DNA from 4 places in the Rhodococcus baikonurensis genome. Region 4 is predicted to be linked to each of the others. Evidence: riboswitches for the same ligand, from Rfam matches in the RefSeq annotation. Region 4 holds a riboswitch; each other region holds the start of a gene.
The links. Region 4 has a riboswitch for S-adenosylmethionine ahead of ABWI03_RS26150 (aminotransferase class V-fold PLP-dependent enzyme). Riboswitches for the same ligand answer to the same signal wherever they lie in the genome.
Positions count from the first base shown of each region.

Region 1: another riboswitch for S-adenosylmethionine. It lies ahead of ABWI03_RS23220 (LLM class flavin-dependent oxidoreductase); the one in region 4 lies ahead of ABWI03_RS26150 (aminotransferase class V-fold PLP-dependent enzyme).
Region 2: another riboswitch for S-adenosylmethionine. It lies ahead of ABWI03_RS04250 (FAD/NAD(P)-binding protein); the one in region 4 lies ahead of ABWI03_RS26150 (aminotransferase class V-fold PLP-dependent enzyme).
Region 3: another riboswitch for S-adenosylmethionine. It lies ahead of ABWI03_RS08895 (putative leader peptide); the one in region 4 lies ahead of ABWI03_RS26150 (aminotransferase class V-fold PLP-dependent enzyme).

Region 1 is NZ_JBEUOQ010000011.1:7,666-15,068, forward strand. It holds gene ABWI03_RS23205 (excalibur calcium-binding domain-containing protein) at 1-72, opposite strand, end outside; gene ABWI03_RS23210 (dicarboxylate/amino acid:cation symporter) at 245-1,618, opposite strand; gene ABWI03_RS23215 (phosphodiesterase) at 1,958-2,863, shown strand; SAM riboswitch class IV at 2,942-3,055, shown strand; gene ABWI03_RS23220 (LLM class flavin-dependent oxidoreductase) at 3,038-4,384, shown strand; gene ABWI03_RS23225 (NtaA/DmoA family FMN-dependent monooxygenase) at 4,405-5,772, shown strand; gene ABWI03_RS23230 (stealth family protein) at 5,824-7,317, opposite strand.
Region 2 is NZ_JBEUOQ010000002.1:15,302-22,704, reverse strand. It holds gene ABWI03_RS04265 (homogentisate 1,2-dioxygenase) at 1-618, shown strand, start outside; gene ABWI03_RS04260 (hypothetical protein) at 615-1,484, shown strand; gene fahA (fumarylacetoacetase) at 1,481-2,671, shown strand; SAM riboswitch class I at 2,750-2,843, shown strand; gene ABWI03_RS04250 (FAD/NAD(P)-binding protein) at 2,848-4,740, shown strand; gene ABWI03_RS04245 (ATP-dependent Clp protease ATP-binding subunit) at 4,793-7,216, opposite strand; gene ABWI03_RS04240 (Rv2253 family sensor-like surface protein) at 7,331-7,403, opposite strand, start outside.
Region 3 is NZ_JBEUOQ010000003.1:266,025-273,427, forward strand. It holds gene ABWI03_RS08870 (amino acid ABC transporter permease) at 1-97, shown strand, start outside; gene ABWI03_RS08875 (amino acid ABC transporter ATP-binding protein) at 131-916, shown strand; gene ABWI03_RS08880 (ABC transporter substrate-binding protein) at 951-1,922, shown strand; gene ABWI03_RS08885 (FAD-dependent oxidoreductase) at 1,933-3,042, shown strand; gene ABWI03_RS08890 (GNAT family N-acetyltransferase) at 3,051-3,641, shown strand; SAM riboswitch class I at 3,659-3,753, shown strand; gene ABWI03_RS08895 (putative leader peptide) at 3,762-3,851, shown strand; gene ABWI03_RS08900 (ABC transporter substrate-binding protein) at 3,989-5,629, shown strand; gene ABWI03_RS08905 (ABC transporter permease) at 5,632-6,630, shown strand; gene ABWI03_RS08910 (ABC transporter permease) at 6,623-7,403, shown strand, end outside.
Region 4 is NZ_JBEUOQ010000014.1:23,909-31,311, reverse strand. It holds gene ABWI03_RS26160 (PaaX family transcriptional regulator C-terminal domain-containing protein) at 1-754, shown strand, start outside; gene ABWI03_RS26155 (LLM class oxidoreductase) at 733-1,347, opposite strand; gene ABWI03_RS26150 (aminotransferase class V-fold PLP-dependent enzyme) at 1,558-2,883, opposite strand; SAM riboswitch class IV at 2,937-3,051, opposite strand; gene ABWI03_RS26145 (PucR family transcriptional regulator) at 3,112-4,647, opposite strand; gene ABWI03_RS26140 (DUF917 domain-containing protein) at 4,644-5,702, opposite strand; gene ABWI03_RS26135 (S-methyl thiohydantoin desulfurase family protein) at 5,709-6,848, opposite strand; gene ABWI03_RS26130 (hydantoinase/oxoprolinase N-terminal domain-containing protein) at 6,845-7,403, opposite strand, start outside.

The DNA.
Region 1 (7,403 bases), on a different contig from region 4:
TGCGGCGGGTGCGGCAACCAGAGTGATTGCGGCGCAACCGGCGACGCTGAATGCCAGACGGCGGAGCTTCATGTGACCTCGTGTTCAACTGGGCAGCCCTTCCACTTCTGAGGGCTGTGCCGGCTGAGCATACTGGTCATAACGACCAAATGGTTTATTTCGGCAAGGGTGAAATCCGGGGTGAAAAGCAACGTCCCCGCACCGTATTGCTCAGGTGCGGGGACGCTGCTGTTGTCAGCGAGGGTTACGCGTCGACAAGTTCCTCGGCGAAGGGATCACCGTTGCGGGGAGCGTCGAAGCGCTCCTTGTCGAGGATGCCCTCACGCATTGCGACGATGACCGGAACCAGAGCCTGGCCGGTGACGTTGACTGCGGTACGGCCCATGTCGACGATCGGTTCGACTGCGAGGAGCAGTCCGACGCCGGCAAGGGGAAGACCCAGGGTGGAGAGCGTGAGTGTGAGCATGACTGTCGCACCGGTGGTTCCGGCCGTTGCTGCCGAGCCGATGACCGAGACGACGACGATCAGCAGGTAGTCGGTGAAAGTCAGCGGGACGTCGTAGAAGCCGGCGACGAAGATTGCCGCGATCGCGGGATAGATTGCAGCGCAACCGTCCATCTTGGTGGTGGCACCGAGCGGAACGGCGAACGAGGCGTACTCACGCGGAACACCGAGGTTGCGTTCGGTGACGCGTTCGGTCAGCGGCAGAGTGCCGATCGACGAGCGCGAGACGAAGCCGAGTTGAGTTGCAGGCCAGACACCGGAGAAGAAGCTTCGGACCGAGAGGCCGTGCGCGGCAATCAGGATGGGGTAGACCACGAAGAAGACGATGGCCAGACCGATGTAGATGGCGGCGGTGAATACGCCCAGCGAGCCGATTGCATCCCAGCCGTAGGTGGCGACAGCGTTGGCGATCAGTGCGGCCGTACCGATCGGGGCAAGGCGAATGATCCACCACAGGACCTTCTGGACGATCGCGAGCAGTGACGCGTTGAACTCGAGGAACGGAGCAGCCTTGGGGCCGATCTTCAGCGCCGCGATACCGATTGCGCCGGCGATGACGAGCAGCTGCAGGACGTTGAAGCTCAGGGATGTGGTTGCTACTCCCTCTGCGACGGAAGTCTTTGCGCCCAGCCCCAGGAAGTTGTTCGGAACCAGTCCGGTGATGAACGCCCACCACGAACCCGAACTCTTGGGTTCCTTCGCAGCGTCGGCGGCGACGTCGGTCCGCGAACCGGGATCGGTGATCAGGCCGACGATGATGCCGATGATCACGGCGATGAAAGCGGTGATGGCGAACCAGAGCAAGGTCTGCACGGCCAGGCGAGCTGCATTGGCGACCTGGCGGAGGTTGGCGATCGAGCTGACGATGGCGGTGAACACCAGCGGGATCACCGCAACGGTGAGCAGCTTGACGTAACTAGAACCGATGGTCTGTACGGTGCCGACCAACCAGTTGACGTTGCCGTCGGCTGCGTCAGGCATTGCCCGGGCGACGAGACCGATGATGACACCGAGTACGAGACCCGCGACGATCTGCGGTCCGAATGCCGTCGCCCAGGACGGAAAACGGGACGTGGACTTTTCCGGCACGCCGGTGGAGGTGGAGCTGGGCATGACTATGCCTTTCGAAAATCATGGGAGCGAAACGCAGCGCGGCACCAGAGGCCGGGCAGATTCGAAGAAATGTTTCCTGGTACGCGTCAGGTCAGAGCGAGCGCGGACACATTGCGCTCGCCTGCAGGCGAAGGTCGACGTAACGCCGACTGGTCAGGAACAACACTGTCCACACACTACTCGCAGCTTCAACTACTCGATCCCGAGGGTGGTCGCGGGAGTTCGCTTCGTGTTCGTCGGGCGTGCCCCGATCAGTCACTGTTGGTCGGTTGACTAGTCTCGACGATCAGTAGGTGCCGCACCGGCGCCTACGCGTCGGCAAGCGGAAGCGAGAGACCGATGAGCGTTCGGAATGCCGAGTACCCGCGTCCGAAGCATTTCCTGGTGCACCTCAGTGACACGCATCTGGTGGCTCAGGGGGAGTTGTACGACGCCGTGGATGCGTCGACGAGATTGCGCGAAGTGCTCAGCGGGATCGTGGCCTCGGGCGCACGCCCGGACGCACTGATATTCACCGGCGACCTGACCGACCAGGGGCACCCCGACGCATACGCGGAATTGAAAGCCATCGTGGAACCTGTGGCGGCCGAGATCGATGCGCAGGTCGTCTGGGCGATGGGCAATCACGACGACCGCCCTACGTTCAGATCGTTGCTGTTGGGCGAGGACGCCACCGATCATCCCGTCGACAACGTCTACGACCTTGACGGACTGCGGGTGATCACCCTGGATTCGTCGGTTCCCGGTCATCACTACGGTGAGATCACGGATCGTCAATTGGATTGGCTACGAGCAGAATTGGCGGTGTCGGCGCCCGACGGAACAATTCTGGCGCTGCATCATCCGCCGGTTCCGTGCATTCAGGATCTCGCCGTTCTGGTGGAGTTGCGCGATCAGTCCCGGTTGTCAGACGTATTGCGTGGCAGCGACGTCCGAGCGATTCTTGCCGGGCACCTGCACTATTCGACGACGGCGACGTTTGCCGGCATTCCGGTATCCGTGGCGTCGTCGACGTGTTACACCCAGGACTTGAACGTGGAAGTCGGTGGGCAGCGTGGTCGTGACGGGGCTCAGGGGTGCAACCTGGTGCACGTGTACGACGAGACAATCGTTCATTCGGTCGTTCCACTCGGTGCGCACGTGACGGTCGGTGAGCCCGTCGACGCGGCCGAGGGTGCCCGCAGGCTCGGCGCTGCCGGTATTCGAATCCGCGAGAGCGAAAAGGCAGGCCGCTCGATCGTCTGAGGTGGCAGGCGGTTTCCGGCACCCCCGCGCAGTTCTGGGCGATTGCCGGGCGGTCGCGTACTCACTACCGTCGAGGTAGGTGCAGAGCTCCAGCAACAAGGACCGGCTAGCTGGACGGCAACCCTTCATGCCGATGGGGTGCCCCGGAATCACACCTGGCGACACGCGCGGTGCGTGTCGCAAGCGGCAGTCGCCACGAGAACCGTCAGCCAGGTGCTGACGGTTTCTGCGGTCGGCACTGTGCGCTCCCGAGTAGTTCTCGAACAGGAGTATGCGCCGATGACCTCCACCCCCTCCTCTCATCTTGCTCCGTTGCATCTCGCCGTAGCGCTGGACGGTGCCGGTTGGCACCCTGCAGCCTGGCGAGAGCCACACTCGCGCCCGAGTGAACTGTTCAGCGCGTCGTATTGGACCGACGTGGTGACGACCGCCGAGCGCGGTCTGCTCGATTTCGTCACCATCGAGGACAGTCTCTCGGTGCCGGCCAACCCACTCGAACCCGTCGACGACGCGGTTGATCGGGTACGTGCTCGGCTCGATGCGCATCTCGTGGCCGCCCGCCTGGCACCGATCACGAGCAACATCGGCTTGATCCCGACCATCACCACCATTCACACCGAGCCGTTCCACGTGTCCAAAGCCGTTGCCACGCTGGATTACACCTCGCGTGGTCGCGCCGGGTGGCAGGTGAAGGTGTCGGTGTCGGAACCCGAGGCAGCACAGTTCGGGCGTCGCGACATCCCGGCCCTCACCGATGCCGACCGTCAGTCGATCGTTTCCGGCGTCCTCCCGGACTTCGTGCGCGACCTGTTCGACGAAGCTGCGGAGGCAGCTGACGTCGTCCGGAGACTCTGGGACAGTTGGGAGGACGACGCCGAGATCCGCGATGTCGAACAGCGTCGATTCCTCGACCGGGACAAGCTGCACTACATCGACTTCGAAGGAAAGTACCTCTCGGTTCGTGGACCGTCGGTTACACCGCGCCCGCCGCAGGGCCATCCCGTCGTCACCGCATTGGCTCATCAGCGGGTCGCATACGAGCTGGCGGCGCGGACGGCCGACCTGGTGTTCGTGACGCCGTTCGACGACGAGCAGGTCACGGCAATCCTGGGTGAAGTGCGAGCCGCCGAAGAACACGTGCAGCGCACCGGCGAAGCGCTTCGGGTCTTCACCGACATCGTCGTCTTCTTCGATACGACCGAAGAAACAGGGAAGGAACGACTCGCTCGCCTCGACGCGCAGGCCGGCGCCGAATACCGTTCGGACGCACTGACCTTCACCGGATCCGCTGCTGAGTTGGCGGATCTCCTGCTCCGGTGGCAGCAGTTGGGAATCGGCGGCTTCCGGTTGCGGCCGGGCGTCCTCGTGGACGACCTCGACGCGATCGCAGGTGAGCTGGTGCCTGAATTGCAGCGGCGCAGCGCATTCCGTACCGAGTATCCGCAGACGAATCTTCGCGGACTACTTGGTCTACCCATCGACGTTCCCAACCGCTACGCCGCCGGTACTCCGGCCGCCTGACAGACGAGGAATACATTTTCATGAGTTCTCAGAAGCGTAAGCAGGTCATCCTCGGCGCCTACCTCGGCGGCGTCAACCATCACACTGCATGGTGGGATCCGCAGGCGGGCAGCCAGATCGAGTTCGATTCCTTCGAACACACTGCTCGAACCGCCGAGCGTGGGAAGTTCGACTTCTTCTTCCTCGCCGAAGGTCTCGCCCTTCGTGAACGTGCGGGACAGATATTCGATCAGGACATCATCGGTAGGCCGGACACCTTCACAGTCCTTGCATCGTTGGCGGCAGTAACCGAACACCTCGGCTTGGCCGGCACCATCAACGCCACGTTCAACGAGCCGTACGAACTGGCCCGCCAATTCGCGACGCTCGACCAGTTGTCCGGTGGCCGCGCCGCCTGGAACGTCGTCACCTCGTTCGACGCATTCACCGGCCAGAACTTTCGCCGTGGCGGATACCTGGATCGTGCGCAACGATACGAGCGTGCGGAGGAGACCGTAGCGCTGGTGCGTGAACTGTGGGATTCGTGGCGCAGTGACGATATCGTGGCCGACAAAGCATCAGGGCGCTTTCTCGCGCGACCGGATGCCGGTGAATTCGCTTTTCATGGATCACATTTCGACGTGAACGGCCGATTCACAGTGCCGCGTAGCCCGCAAGGGCGCCCGGTTATTCTGCAGGCCGGGGTGTCGCCGCAGGGGCGCGATTTTGCTGCCGGCAATGCCGACGCGATCTTCTCACCGTACGGTCAGTTGCCCGAGGCGGCCGACTTCTATCGCGATATCAAAGCACGTGCCGTCGCGGCCGGACGCGACCCGGGTGACATCAAGATCCTGCCGTCGGCGAGTTTTGTTCTCGGCACCTCGGAGGCAGATGCGATCGAGAAATACCGAGAGATTCGCGACCAGCAGGTCACCGGCCAGACCGCTTTGGTTCTGCTCGAACAGATCTGGAATCTCGATCTGTCGAAGTACGACCCCGAAGGACCACTACCCGACATCGCCCCGGACCCCGAAGCTCCGCCGATCATCCAGGGGCGCGCCTTCATTCACCAAGATCGTTTCGCGACCGTCGCAAAACTGCGCGCGGTCGCGGAGAGCAAGAAGTTGAATCTGCGCGAAGTGGTGATCGATCAGTTCGAGCGTGGACCGATCGTGGGTACACCGCAGCAGGTCGCCGAGAAAATCGATTCGTTTGTCGGCAACGACGGTTCGGACGGATTCATCCTCGGCTCGCACCTCGTACCGACGGGACTCGACGAGTTCGTCGACGACGTGGTGCCGTTGCTGCAGGATCGAGGTGTTCTCCGCAGCGACTACGAAGGAACGACGTTGCGTGACAACCTCGGTCTGCCCATTCCGGTGCAGCGGGAGCATGTGACAGCACGCTGATCGACCGAAGTGGCGAGGGCCCAGCCGAAATCGGCTGGACCCTCGCTTCGTCTAGGCTTCCCAGGGAGCCGGGATGGGGTAGTAGCTCTCCAGAAACTCCGTGATCTTGCGCGTGCGAAGTTCCAGATCGATCTCCGGAGCGCTGCCGTCGTTGAGGCAGAAGAAGTCCATGGAGCGCTTGGCGAGCAGCGAATCCATGTCGCGCAAACCGGCCTTGACCGTCGTGTCGACGTATTTGACGGCTGCGGACTTCTGCACCACCGACCGTCCACTCATCAGTGTGTAGTAGTGATACAGCGAATTGGTCACCGAGATATTGGAACTCGCGCGGAAGGTGCTTGCTGCAGTTGCCGCGAAGTCTTCGGCGAACTCGCGTTCCATCTCGGCCATCACACTCTTGCGCAGTGGCGTCGCTGCATGCTCCAGATGCCTGGTGGTCATCAGACCGAAGCGGTCCTGCAGCAGTCGGCGGTTGACGCGGGCGGCATTCTCGAACCCGCTGCGGTCGTTGTCGTTGTGGCCCAAACCGATTCTGGTGTCGGCCTCGATGAACATGCTGATCCCGCCGGGGGAGAAGAACATGTCCGGGCCGACGGGGCGACCGAAGAACATGTCGTCATTGGAGTAGAGGAAGTGTTCTGCCAGACCCGGAATATGGTGCAGCTGGCACTCGACAGCTTGAGAATTATGGGTAGGCAACACACTTGGATCGGCGAAGAACTTTTCGCTGGGCATGAACGTGACTCGCGGATCGTCGGCAAGCCAGTCCGGACGATCGGAATCGGTTGCGACGAAGATCCGTCGGATCCACGGCGCGTACATGTGGATGGACCGTAGCGCGTATTTGAGCTCGTCGATCTGACGGAAACGCGCCTCTGATTCGTCCCCCTCACCGACGATGTAGTTCTGCATCCGCTTGGCGCGCTGAGCCTGAAACTCTTTGGAAGAGCCGTCGACCCAGGAAAAGACAAGGTCGATATCGAAGCTGATATCGGAGGCATGATCGGCGAACATGTTCTCGATAGTCGGCCAGATCCGGCCGAATCGCTCGACGGTTCCTCGGACAGCTTCTTCGGGGAGGACGGTTCGTCGTGTCAGTGAGTTCTCGACGGGTAGGACGATTTCTTCGTCGGAAATCGACCACAATTCGATTTGAACTCCGATGTTCGCGCCGTAGTTCATCCCGCTTGCGACGTGAACCCGCGGACGGAACAAGCGGAAGATCCGTGACTTGTTGGTTTTCGACAGGGCACCGTCCGCGACCAGGAGTGCTGGGCTCTTCTTCGCGTCGACAGTTTTGGAATAGAAGGGTGCGTTGGCGCATCCCTCGACAAGTGCCTGCCGCAGGTTCTTGCGTTCGGTCCAGCTGACCGCGATGACCGGGCGCTCGTCGTTTCCGCGGACGAGTAGATACTCGATTCCTGCGGCGTCGAGGATGTCGCGGATGAACAGCAGATCTTCGACCATCGCTTCGAGCGGCGTGGTGGTCGTGATCGCGAGGGCAAAACGATTCTTGAATCGGACAGTCTCGGGTAGTTCACCCATCCGTGCGCGTGACGCGGCCGACGCCGGTTCCACGGGATTGGGGCTGTCCTGCTCCGGGGGTACGAAGTAGATGTCGTGCGGAGCGG
Region 2 (7,403 bases), on a different contig from region 4:
CTCGAGAACGCACCGTTCTGTGAACGAGACCTGCACGGACCGACCGCGCCCATGATCGCCGAAGGCACCGACGTCGAGGTTCTGGTCAAGCACCGTACGTCGGCGGGCATCGTCGGCACCCGAATGGTTTATCCCACGCACCCTTTCGATGTCGTCGGTTGGGACGGATGCCTGTACCCGTACACCTTCAACATCTCGGACTACGAGCCGATCACGGGCCGTGTTCACCAGCCGCCGCCGGCGCACCAGGCCTTCGAGGGGAACAACTTCGTGATCTGCAACTTCGTGCCTCGCAAGGTCGACTACCACCCCCTGTCGATCCCGGTGCCGTACTACCACTCCAACGTCGACTCCGACGAGATCATGTTCTACTGCGGCGGTGATTACGAGGCCCGTAAGGGTTCCGGCATCGGGCAGGGTTCGATTTCGATTCATCCCGGTGGCCACGCCCACGGCCCACAACCCGGAGCGTACGAGCGAAGCATCGGCGCCGAGTTCTTCGACGAGTTGGCCGTGATGGTCGATACGTTCCGGCCGCTCGAATTGGGTGAGGGAGCCTTGGCGTGCGAAGACGGAGCCTACGCCTGGAGTTGGGCGGGACGGGGGCCGCAGCAATGACAATCGTCTCTCCCCTCCTGAGCGGCCTGTGCGACGACGCAGCACTCTTCCCGCCCGGCAATGCCCCTCTGGCCGAAGCAGTTCCGGCCCACGCCGCCTACCTGAAGGCAGATTACGACGCACTGGTGGGGCCCTTCGTCTTCCCCGCGCCTCGACTGAGCGAACTGGCTGCGTACGTCTCAGCGGACAGCCCAGCGACGCTGAGCCTGACCGTGCCGGCCGGTCCAGCCGATACCGCGGCCGCGCTGTCGAACGCGCTCGCCATCCCCGGCGTTCGCGTCGCCGCCGTCGAAGTGGGAATTCCTGACGGACTGGAGGCCGATGCCGCCTTCGCGGAGCTCGCCCGTGTCCATGCCGCTCATCCCGACATCGCTATTTTTGTCGAGGTGCCCCGAGGCGGCCGGCGCGCCGACTATCTCACGGCTCTCGAAACCGCAGGGTACTCCGCGAAGTTTCGCACCGGAGGCATTGTCGCCGAGGCGTACCCGAACGAGGACGAACTCGCCGATGCGCTGATTTCCGTCGTCCGAGCGAATATCCCGTTCAAGGCGACTGCGGGACTGCACCACGGTGTGCGCAACACCGATCCCGAGACGGGCTTCGAACAGCACGGCTTCCTCAACATCATGGTGGCCGTCGACGCTGCGAGGCGGGGCGCCGATCGTTCTGAAGTTGTTGCTGCACTGGCGCAGCGCGATGGCGAGTCGATCGCACGGGCACTGGCCGACCTGACCGAAGACGAGGCAGGCGAGGTGCGTCGCCGATTCCTCTCGTTCGGTACCTGCAGCATCTCGGACCCTCTGACCGAGCTGGAAGGCCTCGGATTGATCGTCCGCTCCGACAAAACCGAAGGAACTCTCGTATGACCGTCACGACCATCGACATTCCCGCCGACTCACTGTTCGGTCTCGACAATCTGCCGTACGGGGTCTTCTCCCCCGCAGGCGGGTCACCACGCGTCGGCGTGCGGGTCGCCGACTCGGTCGTCGATCTCGCAGCGACACTGGGTGATTCCGTCTTCGCCGAACCGACCCTGAATGCATTCATGGCTCAGGGCCGAGATCAGTGGGTTTCGGTGCGGAACCGGATCACGGAGCTCGTGACCGGCGAAATAGACTCGGATGCCGTGTTTTCCGTCGACTCGGTGACCCTGCACTTGCCGATCGCGGTGGCCGACTACGTCGACTTCTACGCCTCGGAGAATCACGCAACCAACCTCGGACGGTTGTTCCGCCCGGACGCCGCCCCCTTGATGCCGAATTGGAAGCACCTTCCCGTCGGATACCACGGGCGGTCGAGCACCATCGTCGTCTCCGGCACCGGTATCGTTCGCCCCTGCGGACAGCGGAAGGCACCCGATCAGGAAAGCCCGGACTTCGGACCGTCTCGTCGCCTCGACATCGAAGCCGAGATGGGATTCATCGTCGGAACTCCCTCGAAGATGGGCGATTCCATCACCCCGGACGAATTTGCCGAGCACGTCTTCGGCGCCGTCGTCGTGAACGACTGGTCTGCCCGAGACATCCAGGCGTGGGAGTACGTGCCCCTCGGTCCGAATCTGGGGAAGAGTTTCGCGACGTCCATCTCTCCGTGGGTTGTTCCGTTGCTTGCGCTCGAAGCAGCCCGAATCGACACTCCGGTGCAGGATCCCGAACCGCTTTCCTACCTGCGCGGTGAAGAGAAGTGGGGCCTGGACATAGATCTGGCCGTGGAGTGGAACGGTCACGTCGTTTCGCGACCTCCGTACGCCCAGATGTACTGGTCGCCCGCGCAGATGCTCGCGCACACCACCATCAACGGCGCAGCGGCGAGCACGGGCGATCTCTTTGCGTCCGGAACCATTTCCGGGCCGGACAAGGATCAGCGCGGCGCCTTCATCGAACTGACCTGGGGCGGAAAAGAACCCGTTGCAGTTGGCTCCGAGACTCGCACGTTCCTCGAGGACGGCGACACCATCTCCATCTCGGCCACCGCTCCCGGGGTCGGCGGTTCACGCATCGGCTTCGGCGATGTTCACGCGCGGATCCTGCCTGCAACGCAAACTGGAAGATAACGATTGACAACTGTTTGATTCACGCTGATCTGATGTCCGGAATTCCTTGCCTCACGATTCTCCAAAGATAAGCTGGACTAACCATCCAGAGCGATCGAGAGTCCTGGCTCCCTGACGTCGCAGCAACCCCCTCTACTGAGGTGCGGGTGCTTTCCGCCAGGTCCGATGGAGGACTCGTGCCAGGCGATCGACCCCGTACCTCGGTGGGGACACCTGCTGTCATCGTGATCGTGGGCGGTGGTCCCCGTGGTACCGGTGTACTCGAACGGATCCTCGCTCACGAATCGGTGAACACTGACCCCGCACCGATCGACATTCACGTCGTCGACCCATATCCGGCAGGCGCCGGCCGCATTTGGCGAGGCAGCCAGGCGCCGCTCCTGTGGATGAATTCGACAACCGCTGACGTCACGATGTTCACCGACGACACCACCGCGGTCACCGGTCCGGTAGTACCCGGCCCGACGCTCGCGGAATGGGTCGCCGAGAACGCGGCTGAGCTTGCCGAATTGCCCGAGATCGCGGCAGAAGTTCCGACTGTCACGCCGTCGTCGTTCGCATCGAGGTCATTGCAGAGCCGATACCTGAACTGGGTGTTCGAGACTGCAGTCGACTCTGCGCCGGCGCACGTCGACGTTCAGGTTCATCGACGATCCGTGGTCGACATCGTGAACGTCGGCAAGATGCAGAAGGTTCATCTGGACGACGGAGTTGTCATCGACGCGACGGCCGTCCTCCTCGCACAGGGGCACCCCGATGCGTTGGCTGCTCCGCGTGAAACCGCGCTGAGCAGCTTTGCGTCCGACCACGGGTTGACCTACGTAGGACCTGGATACACCGCCGACATCGACGCCGATGTCATTCCCGAACGCGAACCGGTTCTGATCGCCGGACTCGGGCTGGCTTTCATCGACTGGATGGTTCTCCTCGCCGAGAGCCGTGGCGGCAGCTTCGAACGCGGCGAAGACGGCGTCCTGACTTACGCTCCCTCGGGTCGAGAACCCCTGTTGTATGCCGGATCTCGTCGCGGCGTGCCGTATCACTCCAAGATTTCGTACTCGATCGCTGACGCGCGGCCACCGCTACCACGGTTCTTCACTGCTGATCTTGTGCCCGGCGACGGACCGTTGGATTTCCGAAACGACATCTGGCCCTTGGCGTCGAAAGAACTGGCAGGCGCCCACTATCACGAACTGTTCGCGTCGCACCCGGATCGAACGGTGGGCACTTGGGAGGAGTTCGACGCCGAATTCGCCTCGCTGGCTTGGGGATCGCCTCGATTGCAGGAACTGGTCGAGAACGCAGTTCCGAAACCGGAAGACCGTATAGATCTCGAGCGACTGAACCGCCCGCTCGGCGGTGAGCGCTACGACGGACTCGCCGACGTCCAACTCAGGATCACCGACTACATCTCGGCAGACGTCGCACGCCGGTCGGACCCGTATTTCAGCGCCGACGCAGCTGTCTTCTCAGCGTTGCTGTCGACGTACATGACCGTCGGAGAATTGTTGCGGCGCGGCAGAATCCCGGCCGAATCCGTCGCCAAGGACGTCGAGGGTTGGCTGCATTCGTTCTTCAGCTTCATTGCCAGTGGTCCGCCACCCGAGCGTCTGGAACAGTTGACCGCCCTCAACGAGGCCGGCATCGTGCAATTCCTGGGGCCGGATTCAGTGTTCTCCACCGAGATCGATCCGGCAACGGGAGTCGGGATCTTTGTCGCCCGCAGTGCGTCGCACACCGATATCGTGGCCGCGAACACCCTCGTCGAGGCACGATTGCCGGTCGCTTCCATCAGTGCGAGCGGCGACGCGCTCCTGCGGACACTTCACGGCCGGGGCGAGGCAGTCGAACTACGTGCCACCGCCGACAGTTCTGCGAAGCTCGCGGTCGACGGCACATCGCGAATTCTGCATCAGGACAACAGTGCGCATCCCCGCCGCTTCGCCGCCGGGCCGTGGGTTGCCGGGCACAACTGGTCGGCGGCATTCCCTCGCCCGCGCACCAATGCGGGGTTTTTCCGGCACAACGACGCCTTGGCTGCGGAGATTTTGGGCGCTGCGCGCCTGTGAGCGGTTAAGGAGTCCAGGGACTCCCTAACCGCTCACAGGGGCTGCGCCCCTCTTAGCTGAACACCAACTCACCCTCGTCAACCGCGACGGTGATGCTGCCGCCCTCTTCGAGGAGATCGTCGAGCAGCATGTCGGCGATCTTGTCGTCGACCACACGCTGGATCGAACGACGCAACGGGCGAGCCCCGAACTCGGGTTGATGCCCGTGCTCGGCGATCCAGTCCACGGCGTCAGCAGTGAACTCGATGTCGATGCCCTTGGACTGCAACCGCTTCCGACTGTCGTCGAGCAGCAGATCAGTGATCCGGTGCAGTTGCTCGGTGTCGAGCTTGCGGAAGATCACGATCTCGTCGATGCGGTTGAGGAACTCCGGCCGCATCGATTCGCGCAACCTGGCCATCACGCGGTCGCGCAGCGGCTTCTCCGCCGACTCTGCATCACCTGTGGTGAAGCCGAGTCCACCGGACTTGCTCGAGATTATGTCGGAGCCGAGGTTGCTGGTCATGATCACGACGGTGTTCTTGAAGTCCACCGTGCGCCCCTGGCCGTCGGTCAGACGCCCGTCGTCGAGCACCTGGAGCAAGGTGTTGAACACGTCCGGGTGTGCCTTTTCGATCTCGTCGAGAAGGATCACCGAGTACGGGTTACGACGCACCTGCTCCGTGAGCTGTCCCGCCTCGCCGTAGCCGACGTATCCGGGAGGGGCACCGACCAATCGGCTGACCGTGTGGCGTTCCCCGAACTCACTCATGTCGAAACGCAACATCTTGTTCTCGTCACCGAAGAGTGTGGCAGCCAGAGCTTTTGCGAGCTCCGTCTTGCCGACACCGGTAGGCCCGAGGAACAGGAAGCTGCCGACGGGACGATCCGGATCACTCATTCCGGTCCGACTACGACGCACGGCGCGCGCGATGGCACGGACGGCGTCGTCCTGTCCGATGACACGACCGTGCAGTTCCTCTTCCAGACGGCGCAGACGATCTTTCTCTGCCTGAGTCATCTGGCTGGCCGGAATACCCGTTGCACGAGCGACAACGTCGGCGATCTGTTCAGCGGTCACGTCCGGAGTTTCCTCGGAAGGAACAGAGGATCCTGCCTTCTCGAGACGCTTTGCGACGCCGTTGATCTCGTCACGCAAGGTCGACGCCTTCTCGTACAACTCGTCGGCGACGGCTTTTTCCTTGTCGCTCTCGAGCTGCTCGAGACGCTGCTGCAGGGCAGCGGTGTCTACCGTGGCCGTCTTCAGACGGAGCCTGGCACCGGCCTGGTCGATCAGGTCGATTGCCTTGTCCGGCAGGAACCTGTCGCCGATGTAACGTGCCGACAGCTCCACCGCAGCGGTGATCGCCTCGTCGGTGTAGTGGACCTTGTGGTGATCCTCGTAGCGACTGCGCAATCCACTCAAGATGGCGATCGCATCCTCGATCGACGGCTCACCGACCTGTACCGGCTGGAAGCGCCGTTCGAGCGCGGGATCCTTCTCGATGTTCTTGCGGTATTCGTCGAGCGTGGTGGCACCGACGATGTGCAGTTCACCGCGAGCGAGCTTGGGCTTGAGGATGTTTCCGGCATCCATCGCGCCTTCGGCTCCGCCGCCGGCACCTGCGATGGTGTGCATCTCGTCGATGAAGACGATCAGCTCGTCCTTGTGTGCGGTGATCTCGTCGATCACCTTGGTGAGCCGTTCCTCGAAGTCGCCGCGGTAGCGGGTACCCGAGACCATGCTCGAGAGTTCGAGCTGGACGATCTTCTTACCCACCAACGATTCCGGCACGTCCCCGTCGACGATGCGCTGCGCCAGTCCTTCGACGATGGCAGTTTTGCCGACGCCGGCCTCACCCACCAGAACCGGGTTGTTCTTGGTGCGGCGGGAGAGGATCTCGATGGTCTGTTCGATCTCGTCGGCACGGCCGATCACCGGATCGACGCCGCCGTTGCGGGCACGATCGGTCAGATCGACGCCGTACTTGTCGAGCGTCGGGGTGCTGGACTCGTCTTCGACTGGACCGGACGCGGGATTCTGAACCGCGGCCTGCAGCTTCTCCGGCGTGATACCGGCCGAAGCGAGCAGACGACCCGGAACATGATCGGGGTCACCGGCTAGTGCGATGAAGAGATGTTCGGGGTCGATGTACGTCGATCCCAGGGCTCGGGCCAGTTGATGCGCCTCGAGGAGAGCAGTTTTGACGGCGCTGCTGAGCGCGGGAGCGGAGTATGCGCCCTGCTCACGGCCCTGTGGTAGCCGCAGGTCGACGGCGTCGACCACGGACTTCGGGTCGGCTCCGGCGCGCTGCATGAGCGTGCGGACCGGATCCTGCTCCGCCATGACGCGGAGAACGTGCAGTGCATCGAGATCCGAATCACCGCGAGCAGCCGCTACGCGTGCAGCGTCAGCCATGAGTTGCTGGGTGGCCCTGCTCATGAGCCGGGAAATATCGATGCGACCGGGACCCTCGGGCCCGAAGAATGCTGGCATTCCGAAGCCTCCTTGCAGAAAGTTGAGCGTTACTGACTCAATTAACGTGCATGGGGCCCGATCAATTCCCGAGGGCTCAGATTTGTTTCAACGCCTTCAGACGGACGATCGTTCTCAACTACCGAAAGATCCGGTAGAACGACCTACCGGGTACGCCTCGATGTGCATGATCACCGATCCCGCGCAG
Region 3 (7,403 bases), on a different contig from region 4:
AGTACTACGTGGAGCGCCACTACGCCCGCGGATCTGCCCGTGCCCTTCCGTTGACGCCGATACAGAAGGCGCGCAAGAAGTTCGAAGAGATTCGTGATGCGCGTCTCGATATTCCGAGAGGTGCGACCCGATGACCGCAGAGCTGGCTGAAGAGACGGTGTACGCCGTCGAAGCGCGCGGCATCCACAAGTCGTTCGGCGCGCTGGAAGTACTTGCCGGTGTCGATCTCCTGGTCCGCAAGGGCGAGGTGACCGTCATTCTCGGTCCGTCAGGTTCCGGCAAGTCCACTTTGCTGCGCACCCTCAATCACCTCGAGAAGGTCGACCGCGGGACCGTACGGATCGACGGAGAACTGATCGGATACCGGCGCAAGGGAAATCGGCTTCACGAACTGCGTGACCGCGAGATCCTGAAGCAGCGTTCACACATCGGATTCGTGTTCCAGAACTTCAACCTGTTTCCACACCTGACTGCGCTGGAAAACGTGGTGGAGGCGCCGCTCTCGGCCCAGAAGCGTGATCGTGACGAGGTGTACCGCGAGGCCCGCGCACTGCTAGAGCGAGTGGGGGTGGGGGACAAGGCAGACGAGTATCCCCGTCAACTCTCCGGTGGTCAGCAACAGCGCGTGGCGATTGCGCGAGCTTTGGCACTGAGGCCGGCGGTCATTCTCTTCGACGAGCCGACGTCGGCGCTCGACCCGGAACTGGTGGGCGAGGTTCTCGAAGTCCTGGCTCAGCTGGCTCGTGACGGCGCCACCTTGGTGATCGTCACGCACGAGGTCGGATTTGCTCGGGAAGTGGCGGACACCGCGGTCTTCATGGACGGCGGCGTCATCGTCGAACAGGGCCCACCTTCACAGGTGATCGACAACCCGGTCCACGAACGGACCAAGGCTTTTCTCTCCCGCGTCCTCTGACGCGACCTAGACACATTCCCGAAAGGAAAAATTGATGTTCTCCCCATCCCGTCGCGCGACCTTCCTGATTTCGGCTATCGCCACAGTCGGACTGCTCAGCGCCGCGTGCAGCAGTGCGGACGCCGAGTCGGACGGTGGACAGGTCACTGCCGCTGCGGGTTACAACCTCACAGCCGACCAGAATCGCATCACCACCGACAAGGTGGATTCCATCGCCGCCGAGGTTCCTCAGGCGATCCGCGACCGCGGCACACTGCGAGTCACCGGTAGTGCCGGTGCCGCTCCGCCGCTTCGCTTCTACGCCGACGACGACACCACCCTCATCGGCTCCGAGACCGATTTCGCCTACCTGATCGGTGACGTTCTCGGCTTGAAGGTCGACCTGCAGACCGCAGACTGGGCACAGAACTTCGTCCGCATCGACTCCGGCGAGGCCGACGCCTTCCTCTCCAATGTGACTGTCACAGAAGAGCGTAAGGAGAAGTACGACTTCGCCACCTACCGACTCGACACCCTCGCTTTCGAAGCCAAGAAGGGCTCCGGGATCTCCATCAAGGAACCCAAGGATGTCGCAGGCAAGAAGATCGCGGTAGGTTCCGGCACCAATCAGGAAGCGCTGCTGGTCAAGTGGAGTGAGCAAAACGTCGCGGCCGGCCTGGCGCCCACCGACATCTCCTACTACCAGAACACCACCGACTACTACCTGCCCCTGCAGTCCGGCCGGATCGACGCCTACTTCGGACCGAACCCGTCGTCGCAGTTCCACGCCAAGCAGTCGGGTGAAACCGAAGTTGTCGGTGAGTTCTCCGGTGCAGGCGACACTCTGCAGGGGCAGATCGCCGTGCTGGTGAAGAAGGACAACGGCCTGATCAAGGCAATCAACGACGCGATCAACCACACGATCGAGAACGGCACGTACCAGCAGATCCTCGAGCGCTGGAACATCACGAATGAAGCCGTCGACACGTCCCTGATCAACCCGCCCGGTCTTCCGAAGACCAAGTGAGCTCTCGTCCATGAGTGAGATTCTCGATGTGATCGTCATCGGCGGAGGACTCGTCGGGTCCTCCGCCGCATGGCGGCTCGCGGCGCGCGGACGTAGCGTCGTTCAGTTGGAACAGTTCGGGCCGGGGCACAAGCACGGTGCGTCGCACGGTACGTCGCGCATCTACCGTCAGGCGTACGACAATCACCTGTACACAGGGTTGGCGGCCGACGCTCTGCCGTTGTGGCGGGAGTTGGAGGCCACCACGGACATCGGGTTCCTGGAACTGACCGGTGCCGTCGATCACGGTCTGCCGCAGGCAGTGCAGTCCAAGGCGCAGATACTTCTCGAGGCGGGTATCAAGGGCGAGATTCTCACTCCTGCCGAGGCGTCCGCCCGCTGGCCGGGGCTGCGATTCGACACCACCGTGCTCCATCACCCCGATGCGGGCCGGTTGCACGCGGACCGAGCCGTGACCGCGCTGAAAGCGGGAGCGGTGTTCGCCGGTGCCGAGGTCCGTCACGACGTTCGGGTGTTGGCGCTTGCACGTGCGTCGTACGGCGTGGACGTGGTGACGGACGGCGGAACACTCGCAGCTCGTCAGGTCGTGATCGCCGCTGGTGCGTGGACTGAGGACCTGATCGCAGACAGCGGTCTCGGTTCCGAGATCGTGCTGCCGACGCTACGCACGACACAGGAACAACCGGCGCACTTCGCACCGCTCGATCCCGGAGTCGAGTGGCCGAGTTTCGTTCACCACACCGGTGCGCAGTTGGAGACTGCGGGGATCTACGGACTCGGTTCCGAGGACGGCATCAAGATCGGTGAACACGCGACCGGGCCGGTGGTGACTCCGCAGACCCGCGACTACACCCCTGACTCAGCCGGAGAGCAACGATTGGTGGAGTACGCCGAGTCGTGGTTGCCCGGCGTCGATTCCACCCGGGTGGAATCGATCACGTGCCTGTACACGAGCACACCTGACAGTAACTTCGTCGTCGACCGAGTCGGCGCCGTCACGGTGGCAGCGGGATTCTCGGGGCATGGATTCAAATTCGGTCCGGCCTTGGGTGAACTCGTATCGGACCTTGTCGACGGAACCACTCTCGCTCCGGAAGTTTTTCGGCTGGGGGAGCGTTGACCAGATTCATGGAGGAAAGTGTTGTGGCACTGGAGCTCGGGACTCGGCAGCTCGCGGGTATCGGCGCGGTAGAGGTCTACTCGGTCTCGCAGGACGACCCCTTGGCAGCTCCACTGATCGCGGAGTTGGCCCTCGAATACAGTTCGCGTTACGGCGGGACTCGCGAAGCGATGCTCGAGGATCTCACGACGTATCCGGCAGAAGAATTTGCATACCCACAGGGAGCGCTGTTGGTGCTCACCCACGACGGCCGGCCGATCGCCGGCGGTGCGTTTCGTCAATTCGATTCCACCACTGCGGAACTGAAGAGAATCTGGACGTCGGTCGACTATCGGAAGCGTGGCCTAGGCAAGGCCGTCGTTCGTGAGTTGGAACGAGAGATCGAGCTTCGCGGATACGGCCGGGTGTTCCTCACGACGGGTCCTCGGCAACCGGAGGCCGTCGCGCTGTATCTGTCCAGTGGATACACACCGCTTTACGACGCTTCGCTCTCGCCCGAAGAAGTGGGCGTCCACCCGTTCGAGAAGCAGCTTCGGGTGCTCGAAAATGTGACTCGAGCAGCAATTCCTACCGACCGGGTTGACAACACCCGGGTTTGACCTCGTACACTTGCGAACGACCATCCAGAGCGACCGAGAGACCTGGCTCATTGAAGTCGCAGCAACCCCCCGAGTGATCGGGTGCGGGTGCTACCGCCAGGACCGATGGAGGAACACGAAATGAAGGCAGTCGAAGGCGGTTTCGATACCGCCTGGTCGCGTCGTCACGTAGACCTGTGCCGCACCGCGGGATCTTTCTGTACCAACTGACCTCGGTCAGTCATTCACACTCAGGCGAGTCGTCGACAAGTCTGTTTTCTTCTCTCTCACAAGTGATTCGTGCTCGATCGCCTTTTTCGTCTCAGGCGGCGGGTGCGCTCTTCGGCATGCCTCTTTAGGAGTTCTTGGTGTCTTCGCCCTCATTCGGTGCCCGTAAACGCGCGACCGTCATCGCCGGTATCGGTGCTGTCACGGTTCTCGGCACCGTCCTCGCCGGTTGCAGCAGCAACGGAAGTGACAGCGCGGCCGACGCGGGTCCCGCGCAGTCCGGCGGAACCCTTCGCTACGGACTGTCACAGGCGCCGACCTGCGCCGATCCGGCCCAGGCCGGCAGTAACCAGACCGTGTATGTCACTCGGACCGTGGTGGATTCGCTGACCGATCAAAATCCCGACACCGGAGAGATCACCCCGTGGCTCGCCAAGAGTTGGGAGATCAGCCCCGACGCCGCGAGCTTCACGTTCGTTCTTCGCGACGACGCCACCTTCAGCGACGGCACCCCGGTGACGGCGGATTCGGTGAAGAAGACCTTCGACTCGGTCAAGAATCTCGGACCGAACGCGTCGTTGGCGAAGAGTTACCTGTCCGCGTACACCGGTACCGACGTCGTAGATGCCCACACGGCGAAGATCAATTTCTCCGGACCCAATGTTCAGTTCCTGCAAGCAACTTCGACGCCGCAGCTCGGGATCCTCGCAGATTCCACCACCGCGCTGGCTTCCGAGCAGCGTTGCCCCGGTGCAGCGGTGATCGCGTCCGGCCCGTTCGTCTACACCGACTGGCAGCAGGACAAGAGCGTCAAGATCGCCAAGCGTGCGGGATACAACTGGGCGTCGGACGCGGTCGCGCATCAGGGCGAGGCCTACCTCGACGGCGTCGACTTCACGGTGGTCCCCGAATCCGGTGTGCGGGCAGGCAGCGTGGCCTCCGGCCAGCTCGATGCGGTCAGCGATGCGCTTCCACAGGATGCGCCGCAGATCGAGGGCGCCGGTGGACGAATCCTCACAAGGCCGAACCCGGGTGTGAGCTTCTTCTTCCAGCCCAACGTCAGTCGCGGCGTTCTCGCCGATCAGGCTGTTCGCCAGGCCATCATCCCCGCGATCAACCGCCAAGAACTCGTCGATACCGTTCTGGATCCGTCGTTCTTCCCGGCCACGAGCCCGTTGGCTCACACCACTCCGCTCTACAGCGACGAATCCAGTGTCGTGACGTACGACGCCGACAAGTCGGCGAAGCTCCTCGACGCGACCGGTTGGAAGACCGGCAGCGACGGTATCCGCGAGAAGGACGGGCAGAAGCTCACTTTCAGCGTCACCTTCAGTCCGGTGTTCTCGGGTAACCAGGCAATCCTCGAGCTCGTACAGCAGCAGCTCAAGAAGGTCGGCGTCGACTTGCAGCTCAACCTGGTCTCGAACGGTGAATGGACCGAGAAGGGGGTGTCGGGTGATTACGATTCGCTGTACTACAACAGCACTCGCGCGGATGCCGACATCCTGCGGGCATCGTTCAGCACCGAGGGTCGCAACCTGAACCGCCGCGGAGCAGATCCGGAGCTCGACAAGGTACTCACAGACCAGCTTGCAGCCACGGACAACGGCCAACGCGGTGAACTGGTATCCACCGCACAGGAATTGATCCTCGACCGTGGACTCTCCATTCCGACCATCGAGCTCTCGCAGGCTATCGGCGCCGGATCGAGTGTGCAGGACCTGAACTTCGAAGCCTCCTCACGACTGCAGTTCTACGACGCATGGTTGTCGGGTAAGTAATCATGACTCGATACGTACTCACCCGACTGGGCCAGGCCGCAGTGGTTCTGTGGGCCGCCTTCACCATCTCGTTCGTGATTCTGTTCCTCTTGCCGAGCGATCCGGTCAGCATGGCTGCCGACTCGTCCGGTCAGGGTGTTGCAGTGGATCAGGCTGCCCTCGATCAGCTTCGGGCACGGTACGGCTTGGACCAGTCGGTGTGGGTGCAGTACTGGACATCGCTGACAAACGCTCTTCGCGGTGATTTCGGTACGTCCATCTCCACCGGCCAGTCGGTGACGGACGCCATCTTCTCGGCGCTGCCCAGCACTCTGGTGCTGGCAACCACCGCTTTGGTTCTGGCCGTGTTGTTCGGAGTGGCGATTGCATTCTTCGCTACCTACACCCGCAAGCGGTGGCTCGCGAACCTGTTGTTCTCGCTGCCGCCGCTGGGTGTGGCGGTGCCTACTTTCTGGGTGGGCTTGATTCTCCTGCAGCTCTTCTCGTTCCGTCTACACATCTTCCCGGCATTCGGCGACAAAGGTTTCGCAACGGTGATTCTTCCGGCGATCACCTTGGCGATCCCGACCGGCGCGGTGATCGCGCAGGTGCTCACGACCAGCCTGCAGTCGACGCTACGTTCGCCGCACGTGGAGACTGCGTACGCCAAGGGCGCAAGCCGGTGGCGTGTGCAGACCCGTCACGCGTTGCGACTGGCGAGTATTCCGGCATTCACCATCGCCGGAGTGCTGGTCGGCACGCTGCTGGCCGGCTCGGTGGTCGTGGAAACGGTGTTCTCCCGCGCGGGCGTCGGGCGTCTGACTCAGACGTCGGTGATGGCGCAGGACATCCCGGTGGTGCAGGGAGTCGTCGTGTTCGCCTCTCTCGTGTTCGTGCTCGTCAACCTCGCGGTCGACCTCTTCTACCCCTTGATAGATCCACGGATCATCCAGACGAAGAAGAGTCACACCGAAAAGTCGAATATCGAAAGCTCGACCGATCTGGAGCCGGCCCATGTCTGACACATTGATCGAACCCCTACTCCTCGATTCGAGCGTCGAGGCGAAGGAGCCAATGGTTTCACGCCGAAGGTCCACTGCCATCGGTTGGATCCGCAAGCCTGGTCTGGTGATTCCGGTGCTGATCGTGTTGCTTGCCATCGGCTTTGCCGTCGCACCCGGATTCTTCGCCAGTGGCGATCCGCTGTCCGGTGTCCCTGCCGACAAACTGCAGGGCCCCAGCCTGGCTCACTGGTTCGGAACCGACAATCTCGGACGTGACCTCTACACGCGGTTCGTGCACGGTGCCGCGCTGTCCCTGACCGCGACCTTGGTCGCGGTGGGAATCGCATTGGTGGCGGGATCGATAATCGGATTGCTCGCGGGCTTTGTCGGTGGCGTCGTCGACGCCGTGCTGATGCGCATCGTCGACGTGCTGCTGTCCATTCCGGCACTGCTGCTCTCGTTGGCCCTTGTCACCGCACTCGGGTTCGGCACCATCAACGTCGCCATCGCGGTCGGTGTCAGCATGGTCGCGAACTTTGCACGAGTGATGCGTGCCGAAGTGATGCGGGTGCGCGGCGCTCAGTACGTCGAGGCCGCGTTCAGCTCGGGTGTGCAGTGGCTCGGTGTCCTGCGTCGGCATGTGCTGCCCAACTCCTACGCGCCCGTGGTCGCGCTGTCCGCAGTCGAGTTCGGGCAGGCTGTGCTTGCCGTGTCGGCACTGAGCTTCTTGGGATTCGGCGCCGTTCCACCTACCCCCGAATGGGGATCGCTGGTATCCGAGGGACGCAATT
Region 4 (7,403 bases):
AGATCAACAGGTTCGGCTGTGCATCAAGCGGTTGGTCACCGAGGGGAAGTTCACTCAGGAAGGTCGCGGGCGGCAGGCCACGCTACGAGCAACGCCGAAAGCCGTGCGCGAGATGGAACCCGACGTCGAATTCGTTCGACTGGCCTATCAACAAGATCGCAACACTGCGACACCGTGGGACGGGTATTGGCATCTGGTCGGATTCGCAATTCCGGAGTCGTCACGGAAAGCGCGAGATGCGCTGCGCACCAGGGTCGTATACCTCGGCGGCGCGCTCGTCCAGGGCGGTCTGTACGTCTCGCCGCACGCCTGGGAACCGTACGTTCTCGATGCGGCCGCCGAACTCGACGTCGAACAGCACCTGTCTTCTCTCACCACTCGGGATCTGAAAGTGGGCAGGCTCGAAGACCCCGTGAAAATTGCCGCACAGTTGTGGCCGCTGGACGAGATCGCAGCCGGATACGAACGGCTGCTCGACGTAGCGACTGTGCGCCTGGAGAAACTGCAGAACACTCCGGGCACCGATGCTGTCACGATGACCATCGAACTCGCGGCGGAATTCACGCGAGCCATGGAGCCGGACCCTCTGCTGCCGCCGGAACTGCTGCCCACCAACTGGATCGGCACGCGGGCGCGCTTCGTCACGGCACAGTGCTGGGCGCTTCTGGCACAGGTGGACGGTGCAGACGAATTACCGTCGCTGTTCCACCTGTACGCAGATGCGATCGGTGATCAGGACGCGAGCGTGCGCTGACGGGGCGGCAGTCCGAAACGACCGAGCACTTCGTCGACTGCGGTGGACGGTGTGACAAGTCCGCGATCCTGGAGCCACGGAATGGTGCTGTCCACCAGATGTTCGAGTGTGCGGGGCAAGGCGAGGGGGAGCAGCGTAACGCCGTCGGCGACCTCGGCAGCTCGGATATCGGCGATCAAACTGCCGAGCCCGGAGGGTGTTCCGACGTAGTGAAGCGAAACCGGGACCCGCGGAGCAGTCAACGCACTGTCCAACTGTGCAAGCTCTTTTCGGGCGGAGCGAGCTTCCGGTGCGATCAGAATCTCGAGATCGACCAACACTGCGACGCTGTCGGGATCGCGGCCTTCTTCGGCGACAACAGCACGGATCCGTGCGCGTTCGAGCTGCGCCTCACGCAGATCCGCAGCGCGAATCCGAACCACATTGGTAGGGAATGAAGCCAAATCGAGAGCCCTGTCGCTCTCGGTGAGGTCAACCCAGTAGTCGCCGCCGATGATCGGCAGGTTTCCTGGTGCGCCCTCAGCGGCCGGATGGTGACCGGATCCGGTCAACTCGACCGCCACGTGCAGAGAATGCGAAGCGAGTGAAGACATGTGCGACCTCCGAAAATCAGAAAAGTGTGGGATGAGCGAGACGAATCGTCAGCTCGAACACATTCCTGACGAGGTACGGCACAGATCGACATGACGACGGCACCACTGACCGAGAGTGATGCTCACTCTCGAAGGGGTGGCGGGAAAATCCGCTGGTGCCATGGCTGCCATGCTAGTTGTCCATTCGAGTTTTCGGGGACCGAGCTCAGCTCAGACGCACTCGGCTGCGCCGGCGTTGTCGTCGGCAGCTCCGAGGAAGGGGCGGGTCTCGGGCACGGGGTTCCACGCTCCGGCCGTCTTCGCGTACTTCCAATCACGCTGATTCGAAACCAGGATGTTCACGGCGTCGACCAAGCGCGTCACGTCGTCCGAACTGCTACCGAGCCCGAGGCTGGCGCGGACGGCGCCGCCGGAGAGACCGAGGCGCGCGAGAACCGGGTGTGCGCAGAAGCGACCGTCGCGAACTCCGATGCCGTGTTCTGCGGACAGGAATGCGGCGATCTCGCCGGCTTCGAATCCGTCGACGGTGAAGGTGACGATTCCGACGGCGTCCGGTGCGTCGTTCCACAGTCGCACCAACGAGACTCCCTCGATGGCGGATAATCCGTAGGTGAGCTGTGCGGTGAGTGCCTTCTCATGCTCGGCGATGACGTCGAAGTCCAGGGCGTGCAGGGTTTCGCATGCGGTCGCGATTGCTGCCGCACCGAGCACGTTGGGGGAACCGGCCTCATGACGTGCAGGCGCGCAAGCCCATTCGGTGGACTCGACGGTCACCTCACGCACGGCGCCTCCGCCGGCGAGGTACGGCTGAGCTTCGTCGAGCCAGTCACGGCGTCCGACCAGTACGCCGGCGCCGAACGGCGCGTAGAGCTTGTGGCCCGAGAACGCCGCGTAGTCGACGCCGCATTCCTGCAGGTCGATGCGACGGTGGGGAGCCAACTGAGCAGCGTCGACGAGAATACGTGCGCCGCAACGGTGCGCGATGTCGGCCAAGCGTGCAATCGGCAGGATCTCGCCGGTCACGTTGGAGGCGCCGGTGATTGCGAGCAGCGCAGCAGGCTTGGTGCACAGTTCACCGATCAGCCGCTCGATCGTCTCTTCGATGGTGTCTGCAGCGGTGACGATACGAGCGTCGTTCCACGGCAACAGGTTTGCGTGATGCTCGACGTCGAGGACAACGGTGCTGCCGGGGACGCACTGGGCCAGCAAGTTCAGCGAATCAGTGGTGTTCCGCGTGAAGACGACGACCTGATCGTCGGCACAGTTCACGAAACGGGCAACGGATTCACGAGCGTTCTCGTAGGTGAGCGTGGAGATCCGGGACGCGTAGCCGGCACCGCGGTGAACACTGGCGTACGTCGGCAACAACTCGGCGATACGGTCGGTGACCTGGGCCAATGCCGGCGCGCTCGCGGCGTAGTCGAAGTTGGCGTAGGAGCATTCGCCGCCCTGAACCAGCGGAACCTGCAGGTCGGCACCCGAAACCTTGGCGATCGGAGCGGTGCAGCAGGTGTCGGCACTCAATACAGCAGTCATCGAAGACAATCCTCACGTTCAAGGACTCGTTCGTCGGGAGATGGCCCCGGAAGAGTCCGCGCTTGCCGCATTCGTTTTCGAACGCAGCCGGGTCGTCACCCGGAGCACCCCACCGCGGAGGAGGGTTGCCGACCAGCAAGCCGGGGCTGAACACTGGTACTCGTGACCTGGCAACGAGGATGGCAGGAACCTCCCGTGCTTGTCAAGACGAAGCTGGGAAGACCGTCGTCACGGCGCGATCGTCCGACAGGCGAGGTGGAGCGCAAGCCTGGTTTCCGGATCGGCCAGATCCACCGAGAGAAGTCGCTGAATTCGATCGATACGACTCGATACGGTGTTGCGGTGCAAGCCCATTCGAGTGGCGGTATGAGCCAGAGACGATTCTTCGTCGAGGTACGTCGAGAGCGTCTCCAGCAACTCCCCACTCGCATCTCGTAGCGGCGCGAGCAGTGCCGCGGCCGCGGGCTGAAACGTGTCGGTTCGCGTCCACGCCAGTAGCAACTGCGCCAACCCCAGCCGGTCCACGTGCAGGAATCGGCCCGTTTGCGACCGGGAACCGGCGAGCCGAGAGGCATCCCCCGCCTCCGACAGAGACGCTCCGATTCCGGCTGGCCCATCGTGCGCGCGTCCCACTCCCACCCATGTCTCCATGGTGGGCCCCAATCGGGCTTGACCTGCACGAATACTCTCGGCAATCCTGGTGATCGCCTCCGGACGCGGCTCACCTGGCAGAGTCGTCCACGCCGCCCAGCCGTCAGCCTGTTCGACGACAGTGGCGTCGATCCCCTCGGCGGCGAGGGCGTCTGCAACTTCACTGCGCCTGGCGACCAGGTCGACCTCACCCACCGCCAGGACTTTGATGCCGATGTGCCATCCGTCCAGCACCCAACCCGCGTCGAGTGCGCGCCGGAGCAGTCCGGGTGTGGCGTCTGCGGACGTGTCGATCAGTTCACCGAGCAACGCGCTGCGCCGGCGCGCTTCACGCTCGTCGACCATGCGTGCAACGGCCAGGCGGTGCCCGACAGCCAACGAGGCAACGTCGAGAACCACTGAGAGAGAGGCCTCTTCGACGCTCTGTCGCACCGGAAGCAGTACAGCCAGCCAGGGCTCTCTGGCCGCGCCGGACATCACCGGGCACGCGATCAGGACCCCACCGGAGTCCAACTCGACGGTGGTCGGTGCCCCACGACCCGACAAAGTACCCGCGCCTGCTCGATCAGCCTCTGACAAGAGCTCAGCGCCCGTCAGCGGACGTCCGGACGAGTCCAGGAGAATGAACGAACGCTGAAAGGTGTTCAGTAACACCGACAGAAGATTCTCGACGCTTCCGCCGGCTCGTTGGCCCGCGTGTGTCGCCCGCAGTACTGCGTCAGCCATCACCGCACGCGAATTCGAGAGAAGATCACGAAGATCCACGCTGAACTGCCAAGGGTCGGAGACCCCGAGCACCACCAGCCCGAGCCGATCCGCGAGCAACGAGAGACTCACATCCCCGGCCGCAGTGCTGTGAACAGCGACTACCTGGCACCCGGTCGCTGCCGTGCGTCGAAGGAGCGCATCGAATCTCCACTCCCCCACATCGATTCGATCGAGAATCACCAGAACCGATCCCGAACCCGCCGCACCCGACACTGCCTCCGCCGACTGTGCCGATTCGCCGGTGAGTGCCCCCACTGTCGTGACGACGGGGTCGCCCTCGCCCGCGAGTCGATACAACCCGACAAAGACCGGGTTGTTCAGCAACGCCGAAACACTCGCGCTCATCGCGCCTCCATCAGCACCGCGTCATGGTCGATTCCGAACGCCCGCGGGCCGACAACCTTCAATCTGCCCACCTCGTCCGCCCACCACGGTGGGCCGGGCAGGACCAAGACAGCTACATCCTGACCCTGGTGCACGGATTCACACGAGACGAAGGCACCGGTCCGGACGTCGAGCAGCGTCACGATGTCCGGGCATGTTGCGATCATCTCGCCATCCAACGCGACGGTCAGGAATTCACTCTCGAATTCGACTCGCATCACCGCAGAATCGTGTTCGAGAATCACGTTGCCTCGACGATCGTCTGCGCCCGGGCGGCTACGACGCACCGCACGCACTCGGCCTGTCCCCAGCACCCGCGCTCCGGCGCTTCCGGCGATCTCCTGCCAACTGCCGAGGGCACCGATATGCTGCCCCAGTTCGTGCGCTCGGGAGAGAGTTCCCGGAATACAGGCCTCCCGCACGGTCCGCGCATCGATCGACGCGATCGCCAGAGCGCCCCAACCGCTGGTTCGCCCGATCAGAGAGCGCACTGCTACCTCGGCGCCCAGCACATCCACTCCGTCAATAACGGTGATCAGGCCGCCTGGCTGGGCGAGGGTGACCGGGCACAATTCCAATCCGGCTGCGGCGAGAGAGAAGTGATCGAGCCGCGGCATCGCCCGACCGAGCAGGTCCGCGTCGACGACGGGAACTCCCAACGCCAGCGCCGCCGCAATGCCGGAAAGAGCGTTGAGTCCACCGCCTTCGAACGTCATCACTGCGGTCGGACGCTTCCCGGTCCACCGAGTCAAAGCTGCTGCAGTATCGGAAAACTCACGCCCGGATGGCAATTGCTCCTCCAAAGCCAGAGCCGATCCGACGATTCCCAGCGGCATGACCAGTGCCCCGTCGGGCAACTTCTCCGGCGCGACGACCTCTACCGAAGTGGACGCAATGAGTGGACGAAGCATCTCCACGAACAGGCGTGGATCGCCGCCCCCGCCGCAGCCCAAGACCACCGCCCCCGCTGCGATCGCGTCGAGGTCGGCCTCCCGGACCGCGTGCAGGCTGCTCACGGCTCGTTATTCTGCCAGCACGGGTTGCTCGAGCGTCTCCACCGGCCGGAACGGCCGATCGAGTCCGAAACTCGCCGGACCGAAGACCGCCAGTGCCTCGGGTGTTCTCATGATGGGTGGAGTCGCGATCCCGATGACCGCGACGCGCTGCCCGTACCGCAAGCCCTCGGTGGTGATGGGTTCGGCAGTGTCGGCCTCGACGATGCAGATCAAGTCAGGCACGATGGCCACCAGCACTCCGGATTGCAGTACCCCAGAATGCAGTACTCCGGAATGCAGGGCGATCAGATTCTCGTTCTGGAACTGGACTTCCAGCTCTTCGTCTCCGACGCCGGCGATCCGCACCGAACCCCGAGCGAACCCCTCATCGGTTCGCCGGTCGACATCGATCACCTTGCCGTGAAAGAGAACTCGCCCGTATCCGTAGAGCGTGTCGGACAGACTGTCCACCAGCGCCTGGACGGGGTCCACCCGCTGCTCACGCGAAGCCCTGATGGACCGACCGATGGTCAGGGCCAATGACAGAGTTCGTGGGATAGCCGTGCGCTTCACATCTGCACCCGTCATCGAGTACTGAGCGATGTGCGCCATCCCACCGAACCTCGACGTCACCCCGCGGGCGAGACCTTCCAATCTGCTGTTGTCGCTGCCGGTCTCGAAGATCGCCACCTCGTCGTGCTCGTTCGCCATGGCGAGCGGGCTGGCCGAAATCCCGTACACCGAAAAGGTTTCCATTTCGAGCTGAGGAAATGCCCGTCCCATCCCGTCGGCATCGACAACCGGAAGTCCGCGCCGTGCGGCCACCAGCAACGGGATCATCGAATTGATTCCCCCGCACTCCATCGGCATCGTCGCATCCGCGGTTCGCCCCGAGTGCCGCTCCAATGTGATCAGTGCCAGCTCGGGTTCCGTTCCGCGTGGCATTTTCTCGACCACAACGGTCGGTGCACCCATCTGCGCGACAGGGATCACCCACGCGTCGTCGTCGAGTTCCTCCGGATCCAGAATCGTGATCTCACCGGCTTCACCGAGCGCCTGCGCGACCAGCATCTTGCCGACAAACGGATCTCCACCGCCGCCGGTGCCCAACAGAGCTGCGCCCCTGGCGAGGTCGTCGAGGTCTGCCGTTCGTAGTGTCCAACTCATCGTGAGCCCTCCTGACCGGTGGAGACCAGACCACTGTGCAGTGCCAGGTCACCGACTGCCTTCACTCGAATACGTGTTGCGTTGCCCGGCAGGTACGGAATCGGGACCTCGTCGAACTCCACGATCTGCACGGACTCGGGTCGTGCGCCTGCGGCCACCGCCCGATCGATCGCCTCTTGACGGGCGTCGTCGGCAAGAACGTGACGGTGACCGTCCCGCACCGCTTCGACACGATCGACTTCACCACTGACCTGCGCGATGGCGGCGCCGATCGCGTTGGCGACGTCGAAACGCTCAGGGCGAATCACCGTGCCCAGGCCGGGAAGTTCACGCTCCAGCAATACCGATCCGCCCCCGACCGCCACTACCGGTAGCGGATCCGACGTGGTTCGCATCTGCTCCACGGCGTCGGCGACTCTCCGCGAGATCCGTTCGAGCGCCGTCGACACCAGGCCGCGGTCGAGGTGCGCCACCGCATGGCGATCACCGACGTCGGCCAAACCTGCCGCGACGGCGATGTCGGTGGCCGTCAACGTGTCTCCGCCGAAGACGAGT